Regions from separate parts of the Parabacteroides sp. 20_3 genome, predicted to be linked through region 2. Evidence: riboswitches for the same ligand, from Rfam matches in the RefSeq annotation. Region 2 holds a riboswitch; each other region holds the start of a gene.
What was found. A riboswitch is a leader RNA that binds a small molecule or an ion and turns the genes downstream of it on or off. The one in region 2 is predicted to bind cobalamin.
Positions count from the first base shown of each region.

Region 1: linked by a shared signal. The riboswitch ahead of ACESPU_RS00200 (sirohydrochlorin cobaltochelatase) and the one ahead of ACESPU_RS16865 (Ig-like domain-containing protein) in region 2 are both predicted to bind cobalamin.
Region 3: linked by a shared signal. The riboswitch ahead of ACESPU_RS04035 (ABC transporter substrate-binding protein) and the one ahead of ACESPU_RS16865 (Ig-like domain-containing protein) in region 2 are both predicted to bind cobalamin.
Region 4: linked by a shared signal. The riboswitch ahead of ACESPU_RS10365 (porin family protein) and the one ahead of ACESPU_RS16865 (Ig-like domain-containing protein) in region 2 are both predicted to bind cobalamin.

Region 1 covers NZ_CAXSNO010000001.1:49,217-52,397, reverse strand. Annotated here, with positions in the region: gene aspT (aspartate-alanine antiporter) at 1-1,046, opposite strand, end outside; cobalamin riboswitch at 1,133-1,330, shown strand; gene ACESPU_RS00200 (sirohydrochlorin cobaltochelatase) at 1,458-2,375, shown strand; gene ACESPU_RS00195 (TonB-dependent siderophore receptor) at 2,388-3,181, shown strand, end outside.
Region 2 covers NZ_CAXSNO010000008.1:208,676-211,856, forward strand. Annotated here, with positions in the region: gene ACESPU_RS16855 (PepSY domain-containing protein) at 1-581, shown strand, start outside; gene fldA (flavodoxin FldA) at 696-1,205, opposite strand; cobalamin riboswitch at 1,377-1,580, shown strand; gene ACESPU_RS16865 (Ig-like domain-containing protein) at 1,787-3,181, shown strand, end outside.
Region 3 covers NZ_CAXSNO010000002.1:46,361-49,541, forward strand. Annotated here, with positions in the region: gene ACESPU_RS04030 (iron ABC transporter permease) at 1-712, opposite strand, end outside; gene ACESPU_RS04035 (ABC transporter substrate-binding protein) at 722-1,885, opposite strand; cobalamin riboswitch at 1,948-2,147, opposite strand; gene ACESPU_RS04040 (precorrin-2 C(20)-methyltransferase) at 2,214-2,918, shown strand; gene ACESPU_RS04045 (hypothetical protein) at 2,967-3,181, opposite strand, start outside.
Region 4 covers NZ_CAXSNO010000004.1:280,628-283,808, forward strand. Annotated here, with positions in the region: gene priA (primosomal protein N') at 1-819, opposite strand, end outside; gene ACESPU_RS10365 (porin family protein) at 907-1,515, opposite strand; cobalamin riboswitch at 1,807-2,010, opposite strand; gene coaW (type II pantothenate kinase) at 2,030-2,884, opposite strand; gene scpA (methylmalonyl-CoA mutase) at 3,014-3,181, opposite strand, start outside.

The sequences.
Region 1 (3,181 bases), on a different contig from region 2:
ATATTGATACCCGCGCGCCTTACGGACTTGATGCTAACACCATGCATGAACGATTGATTGCGTAAATAGCAGATCTTTTTCCCCACGTATTCCTTATGGATCACTAGTACGGGTAACGTCTCTGCCGGAAAATCAAGCAATTCAATGTCATTGACCTCGTCGCCAATCCAGTTCTCCTCTCCGATCACGAATTCCCGGCGACCGCTTAGAACAACCTCATTTCCGGTATGTAAAACCAAATCCGGTTTAACATCGGTTACTACATTATTAATACGGACACGCTCCACGAACAAATGCCGTCCCAATTGGTCTAAATATACCTCCAACTGCTTTACGCTTTTGCCATCCTTGAACCATTCATTACTAATCTTATAGGCCCGGAAAGTTACCGGACGGGCGGCTGGCATAAAGCCCGGTTGCTCGCTCTCGTCGTTATTTCCCATTTTAGCCTCTAGCTCTTTACACGCTTTTTTCACGTAGTCGAGTCCTCCTAAAAGACGTGGCCCGATATCACTCACTAACCATGCGGATCCTGCCGTACCGAAAATATAAGTTACCGCATAGGCCACGGGCATTACATTTACCATAGCACTTTTATCCGTATCGCTAATATTCATCTGTCCGATCGTATCTTCGGCAACTCCTAATACTGCCGACATCGTCTGGGAGCCCGCCAATAATCCTGCGGCCTCGCCTGCGTTATATCCCATAAGTTTCGCTAACAAAAAAGGAGCGATCAAACAAAATATACACATGACGGCGGCGAAAAGCATTTGAGGAAGACCTTCCTTTTTCAATCCCCGGAAGAACTGTGGCCCAACGCTATATCCTACAGCGAAGAGGAACATCAAGAAAAAGACGGACTTTAACGGTCCGCTTATATCGATTTTTAATTGCCCGATCAATACACCGACCAATAATACGCTGGTAACCGTTCCCAGCGTGAACTTCTTTATCTTAAACTTGCCAATCCAGAAACCGAGAGCTAAGGTTATGAAAATAGCTAGCTCCGGATAATGTTGAAGTAAATTAGTTATCCATTCCATATCTATTTATTTGATGTTAAACAAAAAAGATGCTATTGGAACAGGGATTCTTTGAAAGATGTTGTTACTTTTCGGGATTATTTATATAAATTTGCGACCGCTTAGGTGATAGAGTTTGTCTACCGACAACTCTATAAAAGGGAATCCGGTTAGAATCCGGAACAGTGCCCGCTACTGTGAAGCTCTTGAAAAGGAAAGCGTTCTGCTATGCCACTGTCTTAAGAAAGATGGGAAGGTTGCTTTCCGAGCCAGTCAGGAAACCTGCCAAGCGAAGTAATGATTAATTCCTCCCGGGGTTAGGAGCAATTAAGAGGATAGAAATATCACCTATATCTAAAAGATGTTGGAGACGGAATAATACGTTGTCTCCGTGGGATTGATATGTAATCTAATTATTAATATATTCATATGATGAGGAAACACTTACTATCTTTCTTCCTGCTGGTCATCAGCCTAGTTTGTCGTGCGCACGATGGCGAGAATTTTGTAGCATCCGATTTATTCGCCTCTTTACAACCGGGCGATAAGGCCGCTTTATTGATGGTACATTTTGGAACAACCCATGATGATACCCGTGCCTTGACAATCGACGCGATCAATCAAAAAGCGAAAGAAGCTTTCAAAGATGTTGAGTTGCGTGAGGCATGGACTTCTCGCATTGTAATGCGCCGCTTAAAAGCTCGTGGCATAGAGAAACTAAACCCGATCGAAGCCTTGGAAAAGTTAAAGGCTGATGGTTATACGCACATCTTGATCCAATCCACGAATATAATCGAAGGTATCGAGATGGAATCCTTACGTAAAGACGTTGCCGCCATGAAGTCTTCTTTCAAGGAAATCCGAATCGGCAATCCCCTATTGTATACGCCGGAAGATTATGAGGCAGTAATCGCTGCTATCATAAAAAATGGGGCGAAGGAAGGCGCTACATTATTAGTAGGTCATGGCACTTATACTCCAGCAACGGCCCAATATGCCATGTTGGATTATATGTTGAAGGAGAAGGGGTTCAAGAATTATTCCGTAGGAACTATTGAAGGTTATCCTTCTTTTGATACGATGGAAGCTCAAGTAAAAGCCAATGGTACGAAGAAAGTCGTGTTAATGCCATTTATGTTTGTCGCTGGAGACCATGCGAAAAACGATATCGCCGGTGATTGGAAAGAGGAACTGGAAAAGAAAGGCTACGAGGTAAGCGTATTTATGGAAGGTCTGGGACAGAATCCGGATATTCAGAAGATTTTCATCGAGCACGCCCGTTTTATGGCTAAACATAAGATGATTGATATCGTCGACAAGAAAAAAGCTTATGCGGTAGAAAAGGACTAATATGCTAAATACATGAAAAGAGTTTTGACAATCTTACCGTTGACAGCCTTATGTATCAGTACGATGCAGGCACAACACAAGAATGAGTACACGAATTTCGCCGATACGACATTCAATATTCAAGAAGTCGTAGCGACCGCCGCACGCAAGCCACGTCCACAAATCACGAAGTTGGACGTACCTATGAAATATCTTCCTATTTCAATTAATAGCATTACGGCGAGTAGTTTGGAGTTGCGAGGTATCCGTAATATCCAAGATGCGGTACGCTTTATGCCGGGCGTACGATTCCAAACATCTTATGGCGCATTTCAACAATTGTCGATCCGTGGTTTCGATCATTCTATCATGATGATAGACGGTATCCGCGATGAACGTTCGGCAATAAACAACTCTTATCCCGTACCCGATCTATCCTGTATCGAGTCTATTGAATTATTAAAGGGACCGGCTTCTGTACTTTACGGACATTCAGCCGTAGGTGGAACCTTGAATATCGTTCGTAAATCCCCGTCAGAGAAACAGAGCGTTAATGCTCGATTGGCCTACGGTAGTTACGAGAATAAAGAGGCGACACTTGGCATGGGCGGTAAATTGGTCGGTCCGGTCAATTATTACGCCAATGTCAACTTTTCCGATCAAGAGGGCTGGCGTGATAATGGCAACCGTCGCTTTTCCGGTTATCTGGCATTGCAAGCTAAAATGACGGAACGTGACATATTAGATGTTCGCGGAGGTTTTAACCGCGACTTCTATGGGACGGAGATCGGTCTTCCCGATTTAATGGCAAATGATGTATATAATGT
Region 2 (3,181 bases):
AAGTAAAGACCAAGGCTGGTTGGTTCCGTTTCTTCTATGATTTACATGTCTCCGGGGGATTCTATGCGGCATTGCTCCTGCTTATCTTAGCGTTAACCGGATTAACATGGTCGTTTGGTTGGTATCGAAATGCCTTTTATAGTGTCTTCGGTATTAGTGCAAACCCGCCTCAAGCGCATCATGCTCCAGCTTCTTCCGGCGCGAAGAAACCCGCGAAGAAAAAGACGGATTACACACAATGGGCTGAGGTGTTATCGGCATTGAAAAGCCATTATCCGGACTTTAACTCAATCACGATCCAAGATGGCTCCGCTACGGTTTCTACGGCCCGTTATGGGAATACAAGAGGAAGCGACCGTTACTCCTTTGATCCTGCTACGGGTGAGATTACGGAAGTCCAATTATATAAAGATCTCCCAAAATCGGGGAAGATAAGAGGATGGATTTATTCCGTACACGTCGGCTCGTGGGGGGGAATGACTACCCGTATATTGACTTGCTTAGTTTCCTTGTTGGGGACGATCTTCGCGATAACCGGCTATTATTTTTGGATAAAGAAACAATTCAGGAAACTGAGATGAAAAGAAAGAGGTATGTTTGACCCACATACCTCTTCATAAATCTAAACCAATCAAGTTGAATACGCAAACGTTGTAATATTAAGGTTAAACAGTTATGTATGTAAAAGTGTGCGTCTATTCAATTCCTTCTTTCCTTATAGATGCCAACCACTGGTCGATCCGCCCTTCTGTTTGATCGTCTTCATTCATTTCATCCAGAGGAAGTCCGACGAACATACCGTTTATGCAGGCGGTGGAACTGTCAAATGAATATCCCGAGGCATCTACAGCGCCGATGAACTTGCAACCTGTATTTCGCAGGTCGGAATAGATCGTACCGATGGCGTCACAGAAAGTGTCGCTAAAAGAGGCTGAGTCTCCGCAACCGAATAATGCGACGGTTTTCTCACTTAAGTCCAGCTTTTTCAGCTTCCCTAGATAACTATCCCAATCATCTTGCAAATCTCCGGCGCCCCAAGTGGAACAGCCCAATAACAAGATTTCATAAGGCGCTACATCAGCGGGAGAAGCGTTAGATACGTCATGAATATCTTTGTCTTCCACACCCAGCTTCTCTGCGATACGTTTCGCGATCCCTTCCGTCGTTCCTGTAGACGAGCCGTAGAATATTCCTATAGTCTTCATTTCTATTTGTTTTTATAGTTTAATAACGAAGACAAATATCCGATATCTTATTAGTCTCGGCAATACCTACAAATATGTATTTTGAGGGTTGCGAATACCCACGAATGGCCAGCGATGGTTGAGGGAATAAAGGTTTTGATAAAATTGTGTATATTTTGAATTGTTTTTTTATAAATTTGCCATCGTATTGGTTCGCCTACCCTATTCAGGTACGGCGATTAAAAGGGAATCAGGTGAGAAACCTGGACAGTCCCGCTGCTGTAAGCTCCAAAAAAGCTTTAGACATCAACTCATTGCCACTGTTTCCGGAAGGAACGGGAAGGAAGTTCTAAAGTGGAGTAAGTCAGAAGACCTGCCAATGCCGGATAACCGCCGCAATTTTACGCTACCGGGGTTTAGCGTATGATTCAAATATGGAATACAGAGAACATTGCTCTAAAGAGGTAATTTTGATAGGGTAAGTTATGCCGTAGTTCGTGGGGAACTATGGGTAATTTATTTTGTGTTAACCTGTTAAAGCCATGTCTTTTTATATCATTCAGTGTATTTGTTTTTTGGAGTTTTACATTAATATTATGCTTATGAGAAAGTTTTTATCTTTTTTCTTTGTAATGACTTTTTACGTAGTTGGAGCCTATGCGCAAGTATTGGTCCAAGGTCAACCGCATCCTTCCGCAAGGAATATCTCAACAAAGCAGGAGTCTCAGTTAAGAGCTGATGCCAGTTTTACTTTCGATGACATCCAATATTGGGTTGGTAACGGTAGCAATAAAGCCGCTTTAGTGATTGAATGGCATGATGGGAATCGCCCGGATGCCATGGTTTGGGGATATCGCTGGGATGGCGAGGCAACCGGACATGATATGATCGTGGCGATTGCTCAAGCAGATCCTCGATTGGTATTGCTCACCCAATACACTGGCTGGATGGGATATACGATCGATGGAATCGGGTATGGTGAAAGTAGACTTAATATTTCTTATGATCTAGAGGGAGCGAAGTCTGAGCCTAAAAATGCGTTTAAATTTGAACCTCCTATCACAAATCCGCTGTTGGGGCAAACTTCTCATCCAGAGCATCCGGCAGAGGATGTTGCGGCCGCCATTCGGCAAGGGGTTCAAACAGGAGTTATTTATCACCCGATAAATGCGGAAAGATATGGATATCCATCTTATGACTATGACTATTGGAGTTGTAGCAATGGCATTCATTGGCAAGCCGGTTGGTATTATGGCTATTGGAGTTATTTTGTGAGAAGTAGCCAAACCTCTAATTTTAGCTATTCTGGTTTAGGTGCGACAAGCCGTGTATTGACGGATGGTTGTTGGGATGCGTGGAGCTGGAATGGAAATATGAATACATCAGAAGGAACTCAGCCCGGGGATGTCTTTGTCGCTGCGACAATACCCTCTGGAGGTGGAGGGGATGAACCCGAGATCCCGGTGATACACGTAACATCCATTTCTCTCAATAAGTCTTCTTTGCGTTTACAAGCAGGAGCAAACGCAACCCTTGTAGCTAGTATCTCTCCTGTAAACGCTGATAATAAGCAGGTTATTTGGAGTAGTTCCGATACAGGCATAGCAACCGTAGAAAATGGGGTCGTAACAGGTGTCAAGCCCGGTGTGGTGAAAATAACAGCCCAATCGGTAGATGGCGGATATACCGCTGTTTGCGAGGTAACGATAACGGAAGTTGTTATTCCGGAAATAGATTTCAATGGTCTTGATGCTGTTTTAACTTTTCCGAAAGTAGAGGAAGCCACCTCTTATGAAGTTCGTGTTTATAGAAATGAGGATAGTGGTCATAAAAGAATCGCTACTTATGTAATCGATGCCGAAGGTAATATAATCACAGAATTAAGAGCGGTGAGCTTACAAGGCTCTTCTGGGAAAATTTTGGTTCCATTGAAAAATTTAGACATAGACGGTGTTTATACGATAGAGATACAGGTGCTGAATGGGTTGGATATAATA
Region 3 (3,181 bases), on a different contig from region 2:
CCAAATTGCGTGCGTAGCTATCCCCAAGAAGCATCAAGTTCATGGTCTTGATAAGCAGGAACGAGAGAGGGATCAAGACTGTCATAAGAATCACGAACAACGTCATCTGATTACCGGAAACACGGGCGAAACTACCCAATCCCCAAATCACGTATGCACGGATATCCTCCTCGACGCTAAAGAATTTAAGTACACCGATCACGGCGTTTGCCACGTAACCGATCATCACACCGATAATCAACAACGTGACATTTCCTTTTACCTTTTGGGAAACATACACGATCAGCGCCATCACGGATAAGGAACCGATCACGGCCGCTATCGATAAGGCGATCTCCCCCATAAAACCAAGTTTACTCAAGGCAACGCCCCCTAAACTACCGCTTAACAACACCACGAAAGCGACACCCATGCTCGCTCCCGAACTGATACCTAAGACCGAAGGTCCGGCCAATGGATTACGGAAAACGGTTTGCATCTGTAAGCCGCTGATGGATAAGCCTGCTCCCGCTACCAACGCTGTCAATGCCTGTGGTAGTCGGGATTTCCAGATAATATTCTGCCATGTAATAGGCTCATTTCCTGAATTCCAGATAATATGCCAAACCGATTGAAGAGGAATAGAGACTGACCCCAACACCAAATTCAAAAAGATTAGAACAAAAATAGCCGTGACAATCGCCAGCATCCATAGGGTATTTGAATGTCTCATCAGCGTTCCTTATTTAAGTCGAGAATAATAGACCGGCTCATGATCCGGTAATAAATCCGGATGAAAGATATGAAGCAAATCCGCTAGGACGATCTCCGGTTCTGTCGGCATACTCTCATAAAACGGCGTGTTCTTCATATTACAATAGATAATCCCTTTCTCCCGGAACGCACGGAAATCCGCATAACGAGGATCTTGCTCTTTCAATGCCTCATAGCTAAACGTTCCCGGGAAACTATTCACGATACGCCAGAAATCAGCATCGTCCGCTTGGTTATAGACCGTCTCGAAGTCTAATGTAACACCACCGGATCGCTCATCGTCTTTCAAGAAATAATCAGCGCCGGCATCCTTGAAAAGCTGTGCCAAGAAACTCTTTCCTCCTACGGCATACCAGTTTCCACCCCGTAACTCGCCACTAAAAACGATCGGACATTTTTTAACCTTGCCATCCGCCGTAAGTTCCTTTAATTCATTATACCTCTTCTCAATGGCGGCAAAACGCTCATTGCCCTCTTTCTCTACCCCTAACAACAAGCCTATGAACTTGATCCATTCAGCTTGTCCCAATGGCGTAGTCTCCTTATAACCCAAATGGGGAATCAAGGGGATACCCACGTCTTTCAGCGTCTCATAGCCTCCCCGCTTGAATGGCGATACAAGGATCAAATCAGGATTCATACTCATGATAACCTCGTTATCGAAATTTCCCTCTATACCGATCTTTGCGGTTTTACCTTCTTTCAGGCGTTCGTTCATCTCTTTATTGAACAAATGCCGTGTACTGGTAATCCCAACGACCTTATCCAAGGCACCCAATTTAATAAAATTCGATAATTGCAGGGAAGTCATACAGATAACGCTTCGGATAGGAAGCTCTATCATCGTATAATCAACGGGAATCCCCGTGGGTTTCGAACCTCTTTTTACGAACGCATAATGAAACGTGGTGCTTTCCTCGTTTTGAGGATCTTGAATATCAGCCAAGACATATTGATCCGCATAGGTAAGCTTGAATCCTTGGGCGTATAAAGGCTTAACCTGCTCTTGCGAGAATGCGGATTGCTCTACGGAAGCCGTCTTCCCTATTTCTCCTTTTTCACGGATACCTGAAGTACATGATAAAGTCAATACCGATAAAAGCAAGCATCCACCCGCTATAAACTTATTCATAATCCTTGTTTAATTGACAGTTGATCATTGACAGTTACTCTCGTCCTGCTCCACGGGACAGCAACATTTATTTATGAACCGGCAGGTCTTCTGACTTACTTCCATTCTGGACGCCTTCCCGATTACGAAACCAGTGGCCAAGGTATTGTCCGAATGTTTAGAAGTTCACAGCAGCGTGGTCTGTCCGGGATTCTCACCCGGTTCCCTTTTAATCCGCCTCCCGGAAAAAGAGATAAGCGGAGCCTATTACAGCGACAAAAGTAGTAAGAATATTTGTATACATCCGCAATTTTAAGGACTTTTGCGTTTCAAATAAAAACAGATACACATGAATCATCCTATTCACTTCGTCTCATTAGGTCCCGGTGATCCGGAATTAATTACGCTGAAAGGGCTTAAAACATTACAAAAGGCTGATATTATCTATTGTCCTGCTACACAAGGCAAGCATGGAATCATATCTCGGGCGACGGATATATTGAAAGCTATTGAGGTAGACGAATCCTTGATCCATCCGTTTATTTTGCCAATGAGTAAGGAACGGACAGATGCGTTAAACGCTTATAACGAATTGTTTCTGGATGCCCAAGCTGAATATTTGAAAGGAAAACAAATCGTGATCGTCGCCGAGGGAGACGCTGGTTTTTATTCATCTATACAATATGTATACGATAAATTCGAGGAAGCAGGAATCCCGGTCGATCGAATCGCAGGAATTCCGGCATTTATAGCGGCAGGTGCCTTGGCCGGGATACATATCGTAAAACAAGAGGAGCAAATTAACGTAATCCCCGGGACTGCGTCGTTCGATGAACTTTCGGCAAAAATAGAAAATGGAATGATCATCGTCATCATGAAATTACCGGGTTGCCAAGAGGCTATTCATACTTGTATCCGGCAGTATGCGGATAAGGCGGTTTTTCATTATTTCGAGAATGTTGGAACAGGAAAAGAATATTATACTACTGATATCACCACTATACATTCCAAGGATTTCCCCTATTTCTCCCTACTGATTATCCAACCTCGCTAAAAGAAGAAGGCTGCCCGGAGAGTAACCAAACCCGGACAGCCCATCTTATTACGCTACATGCAATATATGCTTAAGCTGATCGATATGGAAACGAAGTGTATCCATATAAGGTTTCACTGAATTATGATACATGATCGCTTTTGCGTGCATATCTTCCAACTCGCTTACTTTACGGTTCGCCTCACGCATTTTACAAGCGTTGTAGCGAATACCCGATACATGTCCTTTGATATCCTCGATCGCTTGGTTTCCCCGGTTGAAGA
Region 4 (3,181 bases), on a different contig from region 2:
GGATACTTGCAAACGCCCCACCTCTTTCTCGTAACTCTCCAAGATACCCCGTTTCAGCAGACCCTCCAATACCGCAGAGGTATAACCACTGCGTTCCAATAGCTCTTTCTTGGAAAGCTCCTTCGATAAAGCAGGATTTAACGTATGGCTTAAATCCAAGAAGCTGACCAACAGAAGCTCTTGCTTCTTCGCTCGTTTCAAATCCTCGAACACCGCCTGTAATTTCGTCTCATCCCGGTAAGCCTCGGCCAAACGGATAAACGCCTGTGTCTTTGGAACGAATCCTCGCTTTAGCTCCTCGCTCACCTCGACCGCCCCTTTCACCATCAAGGAAGAGACGATCGGGACAACATTTCGGAGACCGGTCTTCTTCTCCAACTCCGAGATCGTCAATTTCAAAACCCCGCTAAAGGCATCCAGTACCGCTTGCTCGTTCGGGCGCAAGGGGGCGGTGGCCTCGAAATCCTCATTATAAGTAACCGCCGTCTCGCTTTCCAACTTTAAGCCGGAAGGCAAGGCCGCCTTATACACGTCGCCCAGCTTACATATATAATAAGAAGATATCCATTTCCAGAAACGGAGTTGCGGACGGCGGAGCACCGGCGTGGCATCCAGCAAAGCGTAGATCTCCTTCGTCTCAAAATCGGATACCGGTTCCCGGTCGTGTACCTCCATGACGATAGCCGTATAATATCGTTTCTTCCCGAAATGCACGATCACCCGGCAACCGGGAATCACGGCTCTCTCCAGATCTTCGGGTATCCGATAGGTATAGCTATTCTCCAAAGGAAGGGGAAGTATGACGTCCGCGTATTTCATTCAAACAGGTGTTTCATTACGAGCCCAAAAATAACAAAAAAGGCCGGACTTCTAAAGCCCAGCCTCTCTCATTTTATTTTCACCTATTTAGAACAAGATCGCTGCCGTGATAGACCATCCACGGTTCTTTCCGGCACCGTCGGAGAGGTTCACCTTCTCAATGCTATAGTTATCAGTCAGTCCCAGACCATAATTGAAACCCACCTGCAAGTGACTGATCAGTTCCACGCCGGCACCGAAGTTAAAACCTGCGCTGAAATTCTTCGCCTTCACCTGATCCGCTACGGAACCCGGGATATCCCAAAATTTATCACCGCCTACACGGAAACCGATATACGGACCGGCTGCCAAATACGCCTTGACGATCGGTAAACCGAATTTCCATTTCAAGTTGACCGGAACATCGATATAATCCGTCTTCATCGAAGTCTTAACCCCGCCAGCCGAGGTCGTCTCCAAACCTTTTTGCGAATACAACACCGCCGCATCGATCCCGACACCGACCAACGGTAAGGTCGTCTCGATCATCGGACCCACTTGAAAGCCGGTTACATTATCCGCTTTCAACACGTCCGAGTTGAAATGAACAGACGATATATTCACACCTCCCTTGATACCGAATTTAAGCTGAGCGTTCGCCGGAAGCGCCATCAACGCTAGCAAGGCAACCATAACAAGTCCCACAATTTTCTTCATATTCATACTTCTTTTGTTAATTACTCGTTGCAAATAAACGCACTTTTCTAATAATAAACAAATATTCTCTATAGAGTGTTCACGGAATACCCCAGTCCTTTAAACGCAAAGAAAGCATGCATCTTACACACGGAGCTCATCCCGTCGGTCAGATTCATGCTTCTTTCCCTAATTATTATGGCAAAATAATTATCCGAAACCATGAGACGACTTGATAAGAAAACCTTGGATAAAGAATAGTAAAAACCGGATACGGTTCTTGCGTTCTCTTCCGGCCTTTCCTCGAAGCCGTCGAAAATATACACGCCTTGCAGGTCTTCTGACTTACTTCCGGTCTTAAGCGCCTTCCCATTCACTTGAATGAACAGTGGCAACAGTATTGCTCAACCCGTTTATGAAGCTTACAGCAGCGGGACTGTCCGGGATTCTCACCCGATTCCCTTTTAATCCCTATCCGGCGATTGCCGAAAGGGAACAAAGCATGTAGCAAAGATACATAAAGTTTTGATGTAGCCTAACACTTTCCACAAAAAATATCCTTATATTCCCGGTTCCTGATATAGCATAAAGCCGCCCCGATAGCCGTGCGATACTCGGCATACTCCGGTATCTTGAAATGGACATCGCACATCTCCTCCAGACGGGGGAAAATATCCGGGCATTGTGGCAAGCGAGTCAGGTTACCGATCAATACGATATTCTTGATATCGCCATTTAACGAGGCGAAAACAGCTCCTTGTCCGATGGTCTGCAAGACCATATGAACGATACCGAGAGCGATATCCTCAACCTTAGCGTTCGCGTCCGCTTTTCCGAAAATAGAGGCTGTCACGTCCAGCGGCAGGCCGGGTAGCGGATGCGGCGTAATATCCCGGATATGCAAGTCGATATCATTCAAGGAACCGTGCTCGGCCAAAGACGCTATTTGGTGAAAGTCATGCGTTTTCAATAATAGCTTAGACAAGCCGAGGATTGTTCCGCCACCGATACCCAATCCCCCGATATGCTCGATCGTGGAGCCTTGTACCTTGACAAAGGAGGTACCCGTTCCCATGCTGACCACCAATAGACTGTCCAGTCCCGTATTATATTGCGCCCCTAGCCCATTCGCAAGGAACTCATCCGTCTTCGCAGTTGGTAAGCCATATAAAGGTTGATCGATATAAGCACTACCTACACCTGTCAAGATCACTTTCTCTATATTCGAGAGCGAGATGTTATTATCATAAATATATTTACCGAAGGCCCCGAATAAAGAGGTTACCGGATCGGTAGCTTTCACGAACATCGGGTTCTTGATCTTCTTATCCTCCACGCCGACGATCTTGGTCGTGCTACCTCCCACATCTATACCTATAACGATTCCCATGATTCTTTCCCTTTTTAATTGAATAATCGCTACAAAAGTACATAAACCCGCATACAATACTAAAAAAGGCCGGACAAAATCAATTGTCCAGCCTCTCTTTATTTAAAAACCGTAAGGTCTAAACTCCATTTATTCGCCTAACAAGATCTCAAGGATCTGGCAAGCTGCCTTCGATACGGAAGTACCCGGGCCAAAGATAGCGGCAACGCCAGCCTTATACAAGAAATCATAGTCTTGAGCCGGGATTACACCTCCAGCAATAACGATGATGTCCTCACGACCTAGTTTCTTCAACTC